2 regions of the Streptomyces sp. NPDC088747 genome follow, and region 2 is predicted to be linked to the other one. Evidence: riboswitches for the same ligand, from Rfam matches in the RefSeq annotation. Region 2 holds a riboswitch; the other holds the start of a gene.

Region 1 (8,214 bases), on a different contig from region 2:
CCCCGGCACGACCGCTGACCCACGACCTGTTCAAGGACGTGCTGGAGGCCGTCGGCCAGGAGCTCACCGAAGTGCGCATCACGGACCTCCGCGAGGGCGTCTTCTACGCGGAACTGGTGTTCGCCAGCGGGATCGAGGTGAGCGCCAGGCCGTCCGACGCCATAGCGCTGGCCCTGCGCACCGGGACGCCGATCTACGGCAGCGACGGTGTGCTCGACGACGCCGGCATCGCGATCCCGGACGAGCAGGAGGACGAGGTGGAGAAGTTCCGCGAGTTCCTCGACCAGATCTCGCCCGAGGACTTCGGCACCAACAGCCAGTGAGGGCGCCGGGCCACGGAGAGCTCCGGGCGGCAATTGCCAGCGGCCAGTGTGGTGTGCCGCGGCCCGCTCAGAGAGCATTCGGCTAGCCTTTCCCCGCGGTGGGGCACGGGAAACCACTCCTAGGGTGATTATCACTCGGCGTGCCGAGTGTGGCGATCGTTGACGCACCCCTGGTGACTGCCTACCGTCGAGAAGGCAGGTCAAGGACGGAGGTCGGCGTGAGAAGCAGCGGCGACGGTACGGCTGGGGGTGCCCCCGGACGCGGTCTGGGGGAGAGCGGCCCGTACCCTCCCCCAGGCTCTCGGCAACGCTCGAGCGGGGGGTATCCCCAACACGGCAACACGGCCGATCACGTTCCGCGGCGGCCGACGGCGGTGCCTGGTGAGGGAGACGGTGAGGCGGTTGCCGACGAGGTCGGCTACCGCGGTCCCACGGCGTGCGCGGCCGCGGGCATCACCTATCGGCAACTGGACTACTGGGCGAGGACCGGGCTGGTCGAGCCCAGCGTGCGGCCCGCCTACGGATCGGGGACACAGCGGCTCTACAGCTTCAGGGACGTCGTCGTCCTCAAGATCGTCAAGCGTTTCCTCGACACCGGGGTGTCGCTCCAGAACATCCGCACCACGGTCCAGCACCTCAGGGAGCGCGGTTTCAGGGATCTGGAGCGGATGACGCTGATGAGCGACGGCGCCACGGTCTACGAGTGCACCTCTCCCGACGAGGTCCACGCCCTGCTCCAGGGCGGTCAGGGGATCTTCGGGATCGCCGTGGGTGTGGTGTGGCGGGATGTGGAGGGCGCGCTCTCGCAGCTGCACGGGGAGCGCGTGGACACGGGCGAGACGCTCGTCGGGAACAACCCCACCGACGAGCTGGCGCGACGGCGTAATCGCGCGGTCTGACAAGCGCCGCGACGAGCGGATCGAACGGACAATGCCCCGGCTTGCCGGGGCATTGTCAGTGGCGTAGGGCAGCATCGGAGTCGTGAGAACCGCGCCCACGATCCTGCATCTCGACATGGATGCCTTCTTCGCCTCGGCGGAGCAGGCGGCCAAGCCGAGCCTGCGCGGGAAAGCGGTCGTGGTGGGCGGTCTCGGGCCGCGGGGAGTCGTCGCGACCTGTTCGTACGAGGCGCGGGTATTCGGGGTGCACTCGGCGATGCCCATGGCCCAGGCCCGCCGCCTCGCGCCGAACGCCGCGTATCTCGTGCCGCGCTTCGGGATCTACCGAGAGGTCAGCGAGCAGGTGATGGGGCTCCTGCGGGCCCTGTCGCCGCTGGTGGAGCCGCTGAGCCTGGACGAGGCGTTCGTCGACCTGGAGGTCGCCGGAGCGGCCTGGGACGAGGCCTCGGCGCGGCTGACCGGGGCGAAGCTGCGCGCGGACATCCGGGCCGTCACGGGGCTCACGGGATCGGTGGGTCTCGCCGCGTCCAAGATGCTGGCGAAGATCGCCTCGGAGCAGGCCAAGCCCGACGGTCTCGTGGTGATAGAGCCGGGGACCGAGCGCGCGCTGCTGGGGCCGATGTCGGTGCGGACCCTGCCGGGTGTCGGGCCCGCGACCGGGGACCATCTGCGGCGGGCCGGGATCACCACCGTCGAGGAGCTCGCCGAAGCGGGTGAGGACGAGCTCGTGCGGCTGGTCGGGAAGGCGCACGGGCACTCCCTGTACGCGATGGCGCTGGCGCACGACGACCGGCCCGTGGTGGCCGAGCGGGAGACGAAGTCGGTGTCCGTGGAGGACACCTACGACGTGGACATCCATGACCGGACGCGAGTCGGCCTGGAGGTGCAGCGGCTCGCCGACCGGTGTGTGCAGCGGTTGCGCGGAGCCGGGCTGTCGGGGCGGACCATCGTGCTGAAGGTCCGCAGGTACGACTTCTCGACGCTGACCCGCTCCGAGACGCTGCGGGGGCCCACGGACGATCCCGCGGTCGTGCGGGAGGCGGCCGCGCGGCTCCTGGAGGGGGTGGACACGACCGGTGGCGTACGACTGCTCGGTGTGGGTGTCACCGGGCTGGCCGACTACACGCAGGAGGACCTCTTCGCGCAGGCGCGGGCCGCTGCGGGGGAGCTCGCGGCGCTGGAGCACACCGAGGAGGAACCGGCGGAGGAGTCCTCCGAGGAGAAGGTGCCGCCGGCGGAGCGGCGGTGGCCCGCGGGGCACGATGTGCGGCACGCCGAGTTCGGGCACGGATGGGTGCAGGGCAGCGGGCTCGGGCGGGTGACCGTTCGGTTCGAGACGCCGTACTCCGGGCCCGGCCGGGTGCGGACGTTCCGTACCGACGATCCGGAGCTGGAGCCTGCGGAGCCGCTGCCGTTGGTGGCCGAGATCTTGAGCCAGGGCAGTGAGGGGTGAGGTCGGTTCGCCGCCGTGGTTCTTTGTGGGGAAGGGCTAGGGGGGTCAGTACGCGTACGGCGCCCCGCCCTTTGGATGGTTGGTCGTGGGCTCGGTTCAGGCCTCGTCCGTGCCCGCCAGGCGGCCGAAGTCGCGGTCGGGCGGGGGAGCGGGGGAGGCGATGTCGAGTCCGTAGTGGTGGTAGAGCTGGATTTCCTGTTCGGGTGAGAGGTGGCGGCCGACGCCGAAGTCGGGCGCGTCCTTGATCAGCGCCCGCTCGAAGGGGATGCGCAGGGTGCCTTCGACGAGTTCGCTGGGCTCCAGGGGCACGAAGGCGTCCCTGCTGAACAGACCCGTGCGTATGGCCGCCCACTCCGGGACCCCGGTCGCGTCGTCGAGGTAGATCTCGTCGATCGTGCCGATCTTGGCGCCGTTGCGGTCGAATGCCTTGCGGCCGATCAGGTTGCGCGGATCGAGGTCGGTCTGCACGGTGCCCTCCATTTGGTCGCAACTCATCCGTAAGCACTACAAAAGAGCAGTTTGAGGAAGGTGGCCACTCGAAGGCCCTGGTGTTGTCCTCGCTGGTAGGCTGGCGAACGGCTGCTGACCCTGTGCGGGAGAGTCCTCCGGGCAACACCGGAGGCGCCGAAGGAGCAAATCCTCCCCGGAATCTCTCAGGCCCACGTACCGCACGGACGAGGTCACTCTGGAAAGCAGGGCGGGTGCCGAAGGCGGCTCCCGCTCTCACCGACGGTGAAAGTCGGGTCGCAGCGGGCGGGCGGGCCGGTGAAGCTCTCAGGTTGAGATGACAGAGGGGGAGGCCGTCGGGGTACCCGTGCCGGGGTACCCCTCGAAGGTCGCGTCAGACCAGGAGGCCTCCGCCATGACCGCCCCTCGCATTCCGCTCTCCGAGCTCGAACAGGGAATCCCCTTCGAGCAACGCCATATAGGGCCCGACACCGAGGCACGGGCCAAGATGCTCGCGCAGGTCGGGTACGGCTCGCTGGACGAGCTCACCGCCACCGCCGTACCGGACGTGATCAAGAACGCCGAGGCGCTGGAGCTGCCGGAAGCGCGTACCGAGGCCGAGGTGCTGGCCGAGCTGCGTACTCTCGCGGACCGCAACCAGGTGCTCGACTCGATGATCGGGCTCGGCTACTACGGGACCTTCACTCCGCCGGTGATCCTGCGGAACGTCATGGAGAGCCCGGCCTGGTACACGGCGTACACGCCCTATCAGCCGGAGATCTCGCAGGGCCGGCTGGAGGCGCTGCTGAACTTCCAGACCGTCGTCGCCGAGCTGACCGGCCTGCCGACGTCCGGCGCCTCGCTGCTCGACGAGAGCACCGCCGCCGCCGAGGCGATGGCGCTGTCCCGGCGCATGGGCAAGAACAAGAAGGGCCTCTTCCTGGTCGACGCGGACGTGCTGCCGCAGACCGTCGCCGTCGTCGAGACCCGCGCCGAGCCGACCGGCGTCGAGGTCGTCGTCGCCGACCTGAGCGAGGGCATCCCGGCCGGGATCGCCGAGCGCGAGATCAACGGCGTGCTGATCCAGTACCCGGGCGCCTCCGGTGCCGTACGCGACATCAAGCCGCTCGTCGACCAGGCGCACGAGCTGGGAGCGGTCGTCACCGTCGCCGCCGACCTGCTCGCCCTGACCCTGCTGACCTCGCCGGGTGAGCTCGGCGCGGACATCGCGGTCGGTACGACGCAGCGGTTCGGGGTGCCGATGGCCTTCGGCGGGCCGCACGCCGGGTACATGGCGGTGCGCGAGAAGTTCGCGCGCAGCCTGCCGGGGCGGCTGGTGGGGGTGTCCGTCGACGCGGACGGGCACAAGGCGTACCGCCTCGCCCTGCAGACGCGGGAGCAGCACATCCGCCGTGAGAAGGCGACGAGCAACATCTGTACGGCGCAGGTGCTGCTCGCCGTGATGGCCGGCATGTACGCCGTCTACCACGGCCCCGAGGGGCTGCGGACGATCGCACGGCGTACCCACCGGTACGCGACGATCCTCGCCGAAGGGCTGAGGGCGGGCGGCGTCGACGTCGTGCACGGCGCGTACTTCGACACGCTGACCGTACGGGTCCCGGGCCGGGCCGCCGAGATGGTGGCGGGCGCGCGTGACCGCGGCGTCAACCTGTACCTCGTCGATGCCGACCTCGTGTCGATGTCCTGCGACGAGACGACCACGCGCGGGCAATTGGCCGCCGTATGGGACGCGTTCGGTGTCGGCGGCGACGTCGCCGCGCTGGACTCGACCGCCGAGGACACGCTGCCGGCGGCGCTGCTGCGCGACGACGAGTACCTCGCGCACCCGGTGTTCCACCAGTACCGCTCCGAGACGGCGATGCTGCGCTACCTGCGCAGGCTCTCCGACCGTGACTACGCGCTCGACCGCGGCATGATCCCGCTGGGCTCCTGCACGATGAAGCTCAACGCGACGACGGAGATGGAGCCGGTCACCTGGCCCGAGTTCGGGCAGCTGCACCCCTTCGCGCCCGCCGAGCAGGCGCAGGGCTACCTCACGCTCATCCGTGAGCTGGAGGAGCGGCTCGCCGAGGTCACCGGGTACGACAAGGTGTCGCTCCAGCCCAACGCCGGTTCGCAGGGTGAGCTGGCCGGTCTGCTCGCCGTACGGGGATACCACCGCGCGAACGGCGACGAGCAGCGGACCGTGTGTCTGATCCCGTCCTCCGCGCACGGCACGAACGCGGCGAGCGCCGTGATGGCCGGTATGAAGGTCGTCGTCGTGAAGACGGCGGACGACGGCGAGATCGACGTCGAGGACCTGCGGGCCAAGATCGAGCAGCACCGCGACGAACTGTCGGTGCTGATGATCACGTACCCCTCGACGCACGGTGTCTTCGAGGAGCACGTCGCCGACATCTGCGCCCAGGTGCACGAGGCGGGCGGCCAGGTGTACGTGGACGGTGCCAACCTGAACGCCCTGGTGGGACTTGCCAAGCCGGGGCATTTCGGGGGCGACGTCTCGCACCTGAACCTGCACAAGACGTTCTGCATCCCGCACGGCGGCGGTGGCCCCGGCGTCGGTCCGGTCGGGGTGCGCGCGCACCTGGCGCCGTACCTGCCGAACCACCCCTTGCAGCCGGCGGCCGGTCCCGAGACCGGTGTCGGCCCGATCTCGGCGGCTCCGTGGGGCTCCGCGGGCATCCTGCCGATCTCGTGGGCGTACGTCCGGCTCATGGGCGGTGAGGGGCTGAAGCGCGCCACGCAGGTGGCCGTGCTGTCCGCCAACTACATCGCCAAGCGCCTTGAGCCGCACTTCCCGGTGCTCTACACCGGTCCCGGCGGCCTCGTCGCGCACGAGTGCATCATCGACCTGCGGCCGCTGACCAAGGCGACCGGTGTGAGTGTCGACGACATCGCCAAGCGGCTCATCGACTACGGGTTCCACGCGCCGACGATGTCGTTCCCGGTGGCCGGCACGCTGATGATCGAGCCGACGGAGTCCGAGGACCTGATCGAACTCGACCGGTTCTGCGAGGCGATGATCGCCATTCGCGCGGAGATCGAGAAGGTCGGCTCGGGGGAGTGGGCGGCGGACGACAACCCGCTGCGCAACGCTCCGCACACCGCCGCCGCGCTCGGCGGGGAGTGGGAGCACGCCTACAGCCGGGACGAGGCCGTCTTCCCGGCCGGTGTCTCGGTCGCCGACAAGTACTGGCCGCCGGTGCGCCGGATCGACCAGGCGTACGGCGACCGGAACCTGGTCTGTTCCTGCCCGCCGCTGGACGCGTACGAGGACTGAGCAGCGCTCGGGACCTGGACGGCTACGGGGAGTGACCGCCCCCGGACGCGGGTCGGGGCCGGTTCGGAGATCACGTCTCCGGGCCGGCCCCTCTGGTGTCTGGGCGGCTCTGCCTGATCCGCCCGGTGTCGCGGTTCAGGCGGCCGTCATCACGTGCTCGCCGCCGAGCGGGCGGTGCGGGGCGATGATCTGGCCGTTCGGCAGGAGCTCACCGGTGTCCTCGAAAAGCAGAACGCCGTTGCACAGCAGGCTCCATCCCTGCTCCGGGTGGTGCGCCGCGAGGCGGGCGGACTCCCGGTCGGCGGATTCGGCTGACGGACACGACGGCTTGTGCTGGCACATGGGTGGGATCTTTCGCTGGGTGGTGCTGTGAGTGATGGTTGTGGTCTCTGTCTTGCGGCTTGATGTGCTCATGGCCGCCCCCCGTTGATGTGTGGTCTAAACCCAGTGTTGCCCTACGGGCGTGAATCCGCAGGGATTTGACGGCAGCACTCCTCACAGGTTGATGACGCATCACCCGTGCGGACGGTTCATCCCAACTCGGCTGTCTTTTCGGGTGGTTCGCAGTGGCCGAATGGGGCTAGTCCGGTCGGGCGCGGAAGGTGTTCTCCCTCGTACGAGCGCTGCGGGGCCCGAACGAGCGGCGCTCGCGTCGCTGTCGTGCGGGCGCTGCACACACGCGACGACGGCCACGGCGACGTGCCCCGCGACCGTGTGTACGGCGGCGGGGCACGGAGAGACGCGAGCGGGTGGCGCGGAGTTACGCGGGTGAGCTGAGCAGAGGCGTCGGGGTGAGCCGGTGGGTGAGGAGTGGCAGGAGTTCGGCGACGCGGTGCGGCCGGTGCGCGGCGATCCCCGGCGGGGCGGGTGCCAGCGGGACGAGGATGTCCGTGGCGGCGGGGTGTCCGTCGGCGCCGTCCGCGGTGGTGTCGCCGTGCAGCCAGAGCGTGAGCATGTACAGCTCCGGCACGGAGAGCAGTCTGGCCTGGTGCGACTGCTTCATGGTCTCGGCCTGGCGCAGGGCGCGTTCGGTGGCGGCGATGTACGGGCCCTCGAAGAAGCGCGAGAAGGCCCAGCCGTCGGGGGTCAGCATGGTGTCGGCGGCGGCGATGGCGCGGTCCCCGCAGTGGATCAGGAAGCGCCACCCGGTGAGGCGGGTCGCGGACGTGCCGGCGGGGGTGATCCGGTCCAGGACGTGCACGGGAAGCGGGAGTTCGGGAGTGACCGGTCCCTGGGCCAGGCGGAGGGACGGCGTGCGCGCCTCTCGGACGGCGGTGGGGGAACCGAGTGCCGTGAGGACGGAGCGCAGGGCGGGCGCGGGAGCCGGGGGCAGGTGCAGCGGCATGATGGGTCGCCTCTCGTTCGACAGGCACGGGGGCACGAGGCAGGGGGCGGACGGCGCTGTCAGCTCTCGGGGCCGAAGGGGCGAGGGATCTGGATCCGCCGACAGTTCGTCGCCTGCCGTACGTCATCTGGATGACAGGACCTAGGACCGCGAGCGCCAACTCTCTGCCTCGTTCGCGGAGTTTATACGAGGCGTGTTCGCGCAGTGTTTCCGCTAGCCGCGCCGAATATGAAAGGCAAGTCACTATTCGGTCAGGGAAAAGGGGGATTCATCCTGATTCTGCGCGAAAGAGCTGCGATGACCTCGGAATGCCCGCCCGGAGCGGTCGGCCGATTCTCGTCGGCGTTTTTCACGAGATCCCGGCGGGGCGAAACTGCGCTTCGCGTCATGCCTGGTGAATGTGCCTGTGGGTACTCGGGTCCAGAGTAGCGGGGGTGGCGTCGTTC
Region 2 (8,214 bases):
CATGCCGGGAACGGCCGCAGATGATGCGGCCTGGAAATCCGGGCTGTTACGACGACTTGCATTCGCTCACGGGACCGAGGACCCCATGTCTGACACGGGAGTCTTCAGTGCCGCCACGATCACGTGCCAGGTCTGATGGAGAAAGTATGCGCAACCGTGATGCGGTTAAGTGGATTCCGTTATCCGAACAGTGGGTAACGCGGGGCGGACAGGGGGCAGTTGGGGTGGAAGAGGCCATGGAGCGCCCTTTCGGCCCGTGTCAGCCCCAAAGGGGACATCCAGCCCTTACGTCTGTCGAGCCGCAGGTCAGACGCGAGGTCATGGCATGCGGAGATCAGGACGTGACGGGGTCAGGACGGGTTTAGCGTTCGAACAGGGATCAGTATGACCGGGACTGCGGGTAGCCGTAGCCACCGGCCACCGGTGCCTGCGCCGGAGCCGCGTGGGCTTCACGGTCGTAGAAGGGCCGCGCGTTCGCGCGCAGCCACATGGCCACCGGGTCGTACTCGTCGGACATCGCGACGGTCGAAACGGGCAACCCGTCGGGCACCGCGCCGATGGACTGCTGCATCATGGCGCGCACCGAGTCGACGGCCGGCGGTGACGTGTCGTAGACGTCGAGACCGATGGCCAGATAAGGCGCCCCGAGGGCGGGCTGCACCCAGGCGCGGCGCAGCGAGCGCACCGCGGACGTGCGGTGCGCGTTCTGCGTGAGCAGGGCGTAGAACTGCGGGATCTCGATGCCCGGCTCGGAGAGTCTGAGCGGGCCCGCGGGCTGGCGCTCCAGGCCGGTGGCGATCCGGCGCAGGTCGAGCCAGGGGATGCCGACACCGCCGCCGGGGGCGTGCGGATTCAGCCAGAGACCGAACTGGTCGGGGTACAGGGTGCGGGCGACGTCGAGGCCGTCGACGACCTCGTAACTGCGGTTCCAGCCGCTGGCCGAGAGCTCCTGGGCGGAGGTGACACAGGGCGCGTACCCGAAGCCGTCCACCTGCATGTTCCCGTACTGCGCGTCCGGGGAGCCGGACTGGCCGTGCCAGAGCAGCATCCAGACCTGGCCTGCCGAGGGGGCGGCGAGCGCCCGCAGGAGCGCCTCGTAGGCGTCGTAACGCCCGGGCGTCACCTGGCGCAGCATGTGCTCGACCTGCCCGGCCGCGGCCGTGCCCGACGCGCTCACCCTGAACCGCCCCTTCGCGAAGAAATCACGACCAACTCACTCATTACGCCCCGGATGCCGGTTACGAACATGCGTCAACACCGGCACCGGCCCATGAAACCAGCTTAAGCGGCGATCCTGACAGCGACGTGGACGCTCCGCTGGGAAAGCCGCTTGAGAGGGCGGGACTTGTTTGATCCGGAGGGGGCCTCCGGACGGGGGCTAATGGCCGTACTGGTAGAAGGGGCGCACCTTCGTGCGCAGCCAGTCGCAGACCGGGTCCTGCGCCACGTCCATCAGGACGAGGTTCACCGGCCACGGCACCGCGACCCGGCCGAGCGCCCGGCCCAGCGCGTCCAGCGGAAGCGTGCGGGCCTCGCCCTCCCACAGGGAGAGTTCGACGCCGACGAACATCACGGGCCCGCCGCCCTCGATGCTGGCCAGGCAGCGGCGGGCGCTCAGCACCACGCCGGTCCCGGCGAACTCGGCGGAGGCCGCCGACAGGAAGTCCACCGGGTCGTCCTGCCAGTCGGGCTCGAAGAGCCGCACCCGGCCGCCGCTCGCGGATCCGTCGAGCGGCGTACGCCCGGCGCGGCACAGCTCGGCGACCGCGGGGGGCGGCAGCGGTATGCCGACCACGCCGTCCGGATTGACCGCGATGCCCACCTGCGGCGGCAGCCCGCGGGCGAACTCGACGGCGGGCGCGATCGTGTACGACATGTGCCCGCCGGTGACCTGGCGGAACTGCTCCTCGGAGCTGAAGACGGGGACGAACGCCTGCCCCGCGATCTCCAGGGTGGGCAGGTCGAGCGGGCCGCTGTGCGGGCCGCCGCCGCTGGGCAGCGGGACCCAGACGAAGCTGCGGCCGAGGACCTCGACGATCCGGGCACCCGAGGAGGGCCCGGCGGGCACTCCGAGGGAGGCCGCGAGCACCTCCTCCAGTTCGTTGCCGGGCCATCCGCCGTGCGGGTGGGGGTACGCCTGCGCCGGGAGGCCGGCGAAGTCGGGGAAGTCCATCTGTCTACCGCCTGCTTCGAACCGCTGTTCCGGAGTTCCGGTGTTCCGGTGTCCGGCGGGAAACCCTAACGGGTTGGGTGGTTCAGCCACCGAAGTCGATCCGGCGCAGCACGTCCGCCGCGTCCCGGTCGATGAGGACGGCCGAGCCGCACCCCTCCGGCAGGTGCCCCTTCTCCACGGACCTGAGCAGCCGGGCGACCGCGCCGCGGTGACGCGCGAACGCGTACCGCGAGACGCCGCGGCCGCGCTCGCGCTGGCCGTCGAGCGCCGTGCCCGGTGTGACGTCGAGCAGCAGCAGGTGCAGCGCGCCGCCCCGGCGGCGGGCCTCGCGGGCGAGCCAGCGGCGCACCCAGGCCTGTGTGCCGCAGTCGTGCACGACCACACCCGCACCGGAACGCAGTGCGCGGCGCAGCCCCGTGTAGTGGGCGACCCTGACCAGCGGGCGGTAGACGGCGTAGGGGAGCCGGCCGGACACCCGGCCGTCCCAGCGGTCGCGGGTGTCCTGCGAGTCGACGCGCGGGCCCGAGACCGCGCGGCGCATCAGGGTCGACTTGCCGCTGCCGGGAAGTCCGGTGACCACGACGACGTCGGAAGTGCCGAAGTGGAGTCCGTGCGGGCTGTGGCCGGCGCGGTCCCTGAGGTCGCGGACGACAGCCGTCGGAAACGGGTCGCACGCCTCCCGGACCGGAGCTCCGGGCTGCTTGGGCAGCGCGAGGCCCGCCGTCGTCGCGTACGCCGTGGTCCTGTTCACCGTGATCGTCCTCCCCATGGGTCTGGAGTCCCATCCCCGCCGAGTGTAAAGAGAAGGTAATGCGCGATGCTTCCTGTTTCCGTAATCGGACTGCCACAGGCTGGTTACAGGTCACTTCGAGGGGCGGTGGACCGCGCGGGGGCGCCCCTCCCGTGTCTCCGGGATGCATGCAATGATGTGCGCGCCAACTGCATACCGGCCGCTTGAATCCGCGCGGGAGAGTCCCAGGGCACCGCACGTCACCCTGGGCGCCGAAGGAGCAAGTCCCTCCCTTGAATCTCTCAGGCCCCGTACCGCGCGGGCGAGGCACATCTGAAAAGCGGGCCGCCGACCGGTGGCCCCACCCAAGGTGCAAATCATGACCACCGCTTCGCGGGGTCGTGATGAACCTCTCAGGTTCCGATGACAGATGGGGAGGAACGACCTCGCCGTCATGCCTTGGGAGCCCCACCGATGAGCAGTAACGCACCCCGTCACACCGCGCTCGATGCCCTGCATCGCTCGCTCGGCGCGACGATGACCGACTTCGCCGGCTGGGACATGCCCCTGCGCTACGGCTCGGAGCGCGACGAACACCTCGCCGTCCGCACGAAGGCGGGCCTCTTCGACCTGTCCCACATGGGCGAGATCACGGTCACCGGGCCGCGGGCCGCCGCACTCCTCGACCACGCGCTGGTCGGCAACATCGGCTCGGTCGGCGTCGGCCGCGCCCGCTACACCATGATCTGCCGGGCGGACGGCGGCATCCTCGACGACCTGATCGTGTACCGGCTCCAGGAGCACGAGTACATGGTGGTCGCCAACGCCTCCAACGCCCAGGTGGTACTGGACGCGCTCGTGGAGCGCGCGGCGGGCTTCGACGCCGTGGTGCGTGACGACCGGGACGCGTACGCGCTGATCGCCGTGCAGGGCCCGGAGTCCTCCGGCATCCTCGGGTCCGTCACCGACGCCGACCTCGACGGCCTCAAGTACTACGCGGGGCTCCCCGGCACGGTCGCGGGCGTCCCGGCGCTCATCGCGCGCACCGGCTACACCGGCGAGGACGGCTTCGAACTCTTCGTCTCCCCCGCCGACGCCGAGAAGGTGTGGCGGGCGCTCACCGAGGCGGGAACCCCCGCCGGGCTCGTCCCCTGCGGCCTGTCCTGCCGGGACACGCTGCGCCTGGAGGCGGGCATGCCGCTGTACGGCCATGAGCTGAGCACCTCGCTCACCCCCTTCGACGCCGGTCTCGGCCGGGTCGTGAAGTTCGAGAAGGAGGGCGACTTCGTGGGGCGCGAGGCGCTCTCCGCTGCCGCCGAACGTGCCCTGGAGAACCCTCCGCGGGTGCTCGTCGGTCTCGTCGCCGAGGGCCCCCGGGTTCCCCGCGCGGGCTACCCCGTGGTCTTCGGGGGCAAGGTCGTCGGCGAGGTCACCTCGGGCGCCCCGTCCCCGACGCTGGGCAGGCCGATCGCGATGGCCTACGTCGACGCCGCGCACTCCGCTCCCGGTACCAGCGGTGTGGGCGTGGACATCCGGGGCAGCCACGAGCCGTACGAGGTCGTGGCGCTGCCGTTCTACAAGCGCCAGAAGTGAGACTGGCCCACAGACCGCGCTCCGGGCCGCTCACGGTCACGGTCACGGTCACCGGACCTGAGCCGACCTGACCTGACCTGAGTACATCCGCCCTGCTCATCACCCCTCCCCCGTCATCAGCAATCCCCCGCGTACAGGAGAATCCACGCCATGAGCAACCCCCAGCAGCTGCGCTACAGCAAGGAGCACGAGTGGCTGTCGGTCGCCGAGGACGGCGTATCGACGGTCGGCATCACGGAGTTCGCGGCCAACGCGCTCGGCGATGTCGTCTACGCCCAGCTTCCGGAGGTCGGTGCCACGGTCACCGCGGGCGAGTCCTGCGGTGAGCTGGAGTCGACGAAGTCGGTGAGCGACCTGTACGCGCCGGTCACCGGAGAGATCGTGGAGTTCAACCAGGACGTGGTGGACGACCCGGCCCTGGTGAACTCGGACCCCTTCACGGGCGGCTGGCTGTTCAAGGTGCGTGTCTCGGAGGAGCCGGACGACCTGCTCTCCGCCGACGAGTACACCGCTTTCACCACCGGCTGAGGAGTCGTAGCCCCATGTCTGAACCCACGTCGATCCTGAACACGCCCCTCCACGAACTCGACCCGGACGTCGCCGCCGCCGTCGACGCCGAACTGCGCCGCCAGCAGTCCACCCTCGAGATGATCGCCTCGGAGAACTTCGCTCCGGTCGCGGTCATGGAGGCCCAGGGCTCGGTGCTGACCAACAAGTACGCCGAGGGCTACCCCGGCCGCCGCTACTACGGCGGCTGTGAGCACGTCGACGTCGTCGAGCAGATCGCCATCGACCGCGTCAAGGCGCTCTTCGGCGCCGAGCACGCCAACGTGCAGCCCCACTCGGGTGCCCAGGCCAACGCCGCCGCGATGTTCGCGCTGCTCAAGCCGGGCGACACGATCATGGGTCTGAACCTCGCGCACGGCGGGCACCTGACCCACGGCATGAAGATCAACTTCTCCGGCAAGCTCTACAACGTGGTCGCCTACCACGTGGACGACGCCACCGGCCAGGTCGACATGGCCGAGGTCGAGAAGCTCGCCAAGGAGTCCAGCCCGAAGCTGATCGTCGCGGGCTGGTCGGCGTACCCCCGGCAGCTGGACTTCGCCGAGTTCCGCCGGATCGCGGACGAGGTCGGCGCGTACCTGATGGTCGACATGGCGCACTTCGCCGGTCTGGTGGCTGCGGGCCTGCACCCCAACCCCGTACCGCACGCCCATGTCGTCACGACGACCACCCACAAGACGCTGGGCGGCCCGCGCGGTGGCGTGATCCTGTCCACGGCCGAACTCGCCAAGAAGATCAACTCGGCGGTCTTCCCCGGCCAGCAGGGCGGTCCGCTGGAGCACGTGATCGCCGCTAAGGCCGTCTCCTTCAAGGTCGCCGCGACGGACGACTTCAAGGAGCGCCAGCAGCGGACACTGGACGGTGCGCGGATCCTGGCGGAGCGGCTCGTGCAGGACGACGTGACCTCGGTCGGGGTCTCGGTGCTCTCCGGCGGCACGGACGTCCACCTCGTCCTGGTCGACCTGCGGAACTCCGAACTGGACGGGCAGCAGGCCGAGGACCGGCTCCACGAGGTCGGCATCACGGTCAACCGCAACGCCGTCCCGAACGACCCGCGTCCGCCGATGGTGACCTCGGGCCTGCGCATCGGTACGCCGGCCCTGGCGACCCGCGGCTTCACCACCGAGGACTTCACCGAGGTCGCCGACATCATCGCGGCCGCGCTCAAGCCCTCGTACGACGCGGACTCGCTGAGGACCCGAGTGTCCGCGCTGGCGGACAGGCACCCGCTGTACCCCGGCCTGAAGTAGTTCGTACGGTTCGTATGGTTCGTACGGTTCACGCCGTTCGCACGTTCTACGCGTTTTCTCGGGGCGCCGCGCACACTGGACGACAGGTGTGTGCGGCGCCCGCCCCTTGCACCACCCCTGTTCTGCCTGTTTTGAGGAGTTCCCGTGGCCATCTCGGTCTTCGACCTGTTCTCGATCGGCATCGGCCCGTCCAGCTCCCACACGGTCGGCCCGATGCGCGCCGCACGCCTGTTCGCCCTGCGGCTGCGCAACGAGGATCTGCTGGACTCGGTGGCGTCGATACGCGCCGAGCTGTACGGCTCGCTGGGCGCGACCGGGCACGGGCACGGCACTCCCAAGGCGGTGCTGCTCGGCCTGGAGGGCGCCTCGCCGCGGACGGTGGACGTGGAGGGGGCCGACCTGCGGGTCGAGGAGATCAGGTCCGCCGGCCGCATCCGGCTGCTGGGCGACCACGAGATCGGCTTCTCCTTCGACGACGACCTGATCCTGCACCGGCGCAAGGCCCTGCCCTACCACGCGAATGCCATGACGGTCTTCGCCTACGACTCCTCGGGCGAACTCGTGCTGGAGAAGACGTACTACTCGGTCGGCGGCGGCTTCGTGGTCGACGACGACGCCGTGGGCGAGGACCGCATCAAGCTGGACGACACGGTCCTGAAGTATCCCTTCCGCACGGGCGACGAGTTGCTGCGGCTGACCCGCGAGACGGGCCTGTCGATCTCCGCGCTGATGCTGGAGAACGAACGGGCGTGGCGTACCGAGGAGGAGATCCGCTCCGGGCTCCTCGGGATCTGGCGGGTGATGCAGGCGTGCGTGTCGCGCGGCATGGCCCGCGAGGGCATCCTGCCCGGCGGCCTCAAGGTCCGCCGCCGCGCCGCCGTCTCGGCACGCCAACTCCGCGCCGAGGGCGACCCGTTGGCCCACGCGATGGAGTGGATCACCCTCTACGCGATGGCGGTGAACGAGGAGAACGCGGCGGGCGGCCGGGTCGTCACCGCCCCGACGAACGGCGCGGCCGGCATCATCCCCGCGGTCCTGCACTACTACATCAACTTCGTGCCGGGCGCCGACGAGGAGGGAGTCGTCCGCTTCCTGCTCGCCGCGGGCGCCATCGGCATGCTCTTCAAGGAGAACGCGTCCATCTCCGGCGCCGAGGTCGGCTGTCAGGGCGAGGTCGGCTCGGCCTGCTCGATGGCCGCCGGCGCCCTCGCGGAGGTTCTCGGCGGCAGCTCCGAACAGGTCGAGAACGCCGCCGAGATCGGCATGGAGCACAACCTCGGCCTGACCTGCGACCCGGTCGGCGGCCTGGTCCAGATCCCGTGCATCGAGCGCAACGGCATGGCCGCGGTGAAGGCCGTGACCGCCGCGAAGATGGCCATGCGCGGCGACGGCTCCCACAAGGTCTCCCTCGACAAGGTCATCAAGACCATGAAGGAGACGGGCGCGGACATGTCCGTCAAGTACAAGGAGACGGCGCGGGGCGGGCTGGCGGTGAACATCATCGAGTGCTGAGGCCCGGTCGCCTGATCCTCACGGTGCCCCTTACAGGGGGGCTCCCCGTACGGAGGGCCCCATCGGGAAAACCGGCGGCCCTCAGACCGCGGCGGTCCGGTTCGTGGAGTCGGCGGCGTTGCGGTGTTCGGCCTGGCGGTGTTCCGCGTTGAGGCGCTGGGCCTCTTCCAGTTGGTCTTCGAGGATGACGATGCGGCAGGCGGCCTCGACGGGGGTGCCCTGGTCGACGAGTTCACGCGCGCGGGCCGCGATGCGCAGTTGGTAGCGGGAGTAGCGGCGGTGGCCGCCCGCGGAGCGGAGCGGGGTGATGAGGCGGGCTTCGCCGATGGCGCGGAGGAAGCCCTGGGTGGTGCCGAGTATTTCGGCGGCCCGGCCCATCGTGTAGGCGG

Evidence for each region. A riboswitch is a leader RNA that binds a small molecule or an ion and turns the genes downstream of it on or off. The one in region 2 is predicted to bind glycine.
Region 1: it holds a riboswitch for glycine, as region 2 does, so the genes downstream of both, gcvP (aminomethyl-transferring glycine dehydrogenase) here and gcvT (glycine cleavage system aminomethyltransferase GcvT) in region 2, are expected to answer to the same signal.

The regions. Positions count from the first base shown of each region.
Region 1 is NZ_JBIVKZ010000001.1:882,836-891,049, reverse strand. Features, by position in the region: gene ACIP79_RS04405 (bifunctional nuclease family protein) at 1-323, shown strand, start outside; gene ACIP79_RS04400 (MerR family transcriptional regulator) at 542-1,222, shown strand; gene ACIP79_RS04395 (DNA polymerase IV) at 1,305-2,675, shown strand; gene ACIP79_RS04390 (PRC-barrel domain-containing protein) at 2,772-3,143, opposite strand; glycine riboswitch at 3,259-3,354, shown strand; gene gcvP (aminomethyl-transferring glycine dehydrogenase) at 3,538-6,423, shown strand; gene ACIP79_RS04380 (DUF5999 family protein) at 6,559-6,765, opposite strand; gene ACIP79_RS04375 (hypothetical protein) at 7,184-7,768, opposite strand.
Region 2 is NZ_JBIVKZ010000011.1:293,495-301,708, forward strand. Features, by position in the region: gene ACIP79_RS25890 (enhanced serine sensitivity protein SseB C-terminal domain-containing protein) at 380-1,177, opposite strand; gene ACIP79_RS25895 (enhanced serine sensitivity protein SseB) at 1,379-2,173, opposite strand; gene ACIP79_RS25900 (AAA family ATPase) at 2,256-2,930, opposite strand; glycine riboswitch at 3,129-3,230, shown strand; gene gcvT (glycine cleavage system aminomethyltransferase GcvT) at 3,378-4,496, shown strand; gene gcvH (glycine cleavage system protein GcvH) at 4,647-5,024, shown strand; gene glyA (serine hydroxymethyltransferase) at 5,039-6,313, shown strand; gene ACIP79_RS25920 (L-serine ammonia-lyase) at 6,458-7,825, shown strand; gene ACIP79_RS25925 (MerR family transcriptional regulator) at 7,907-8,214, opposite strand, start outside.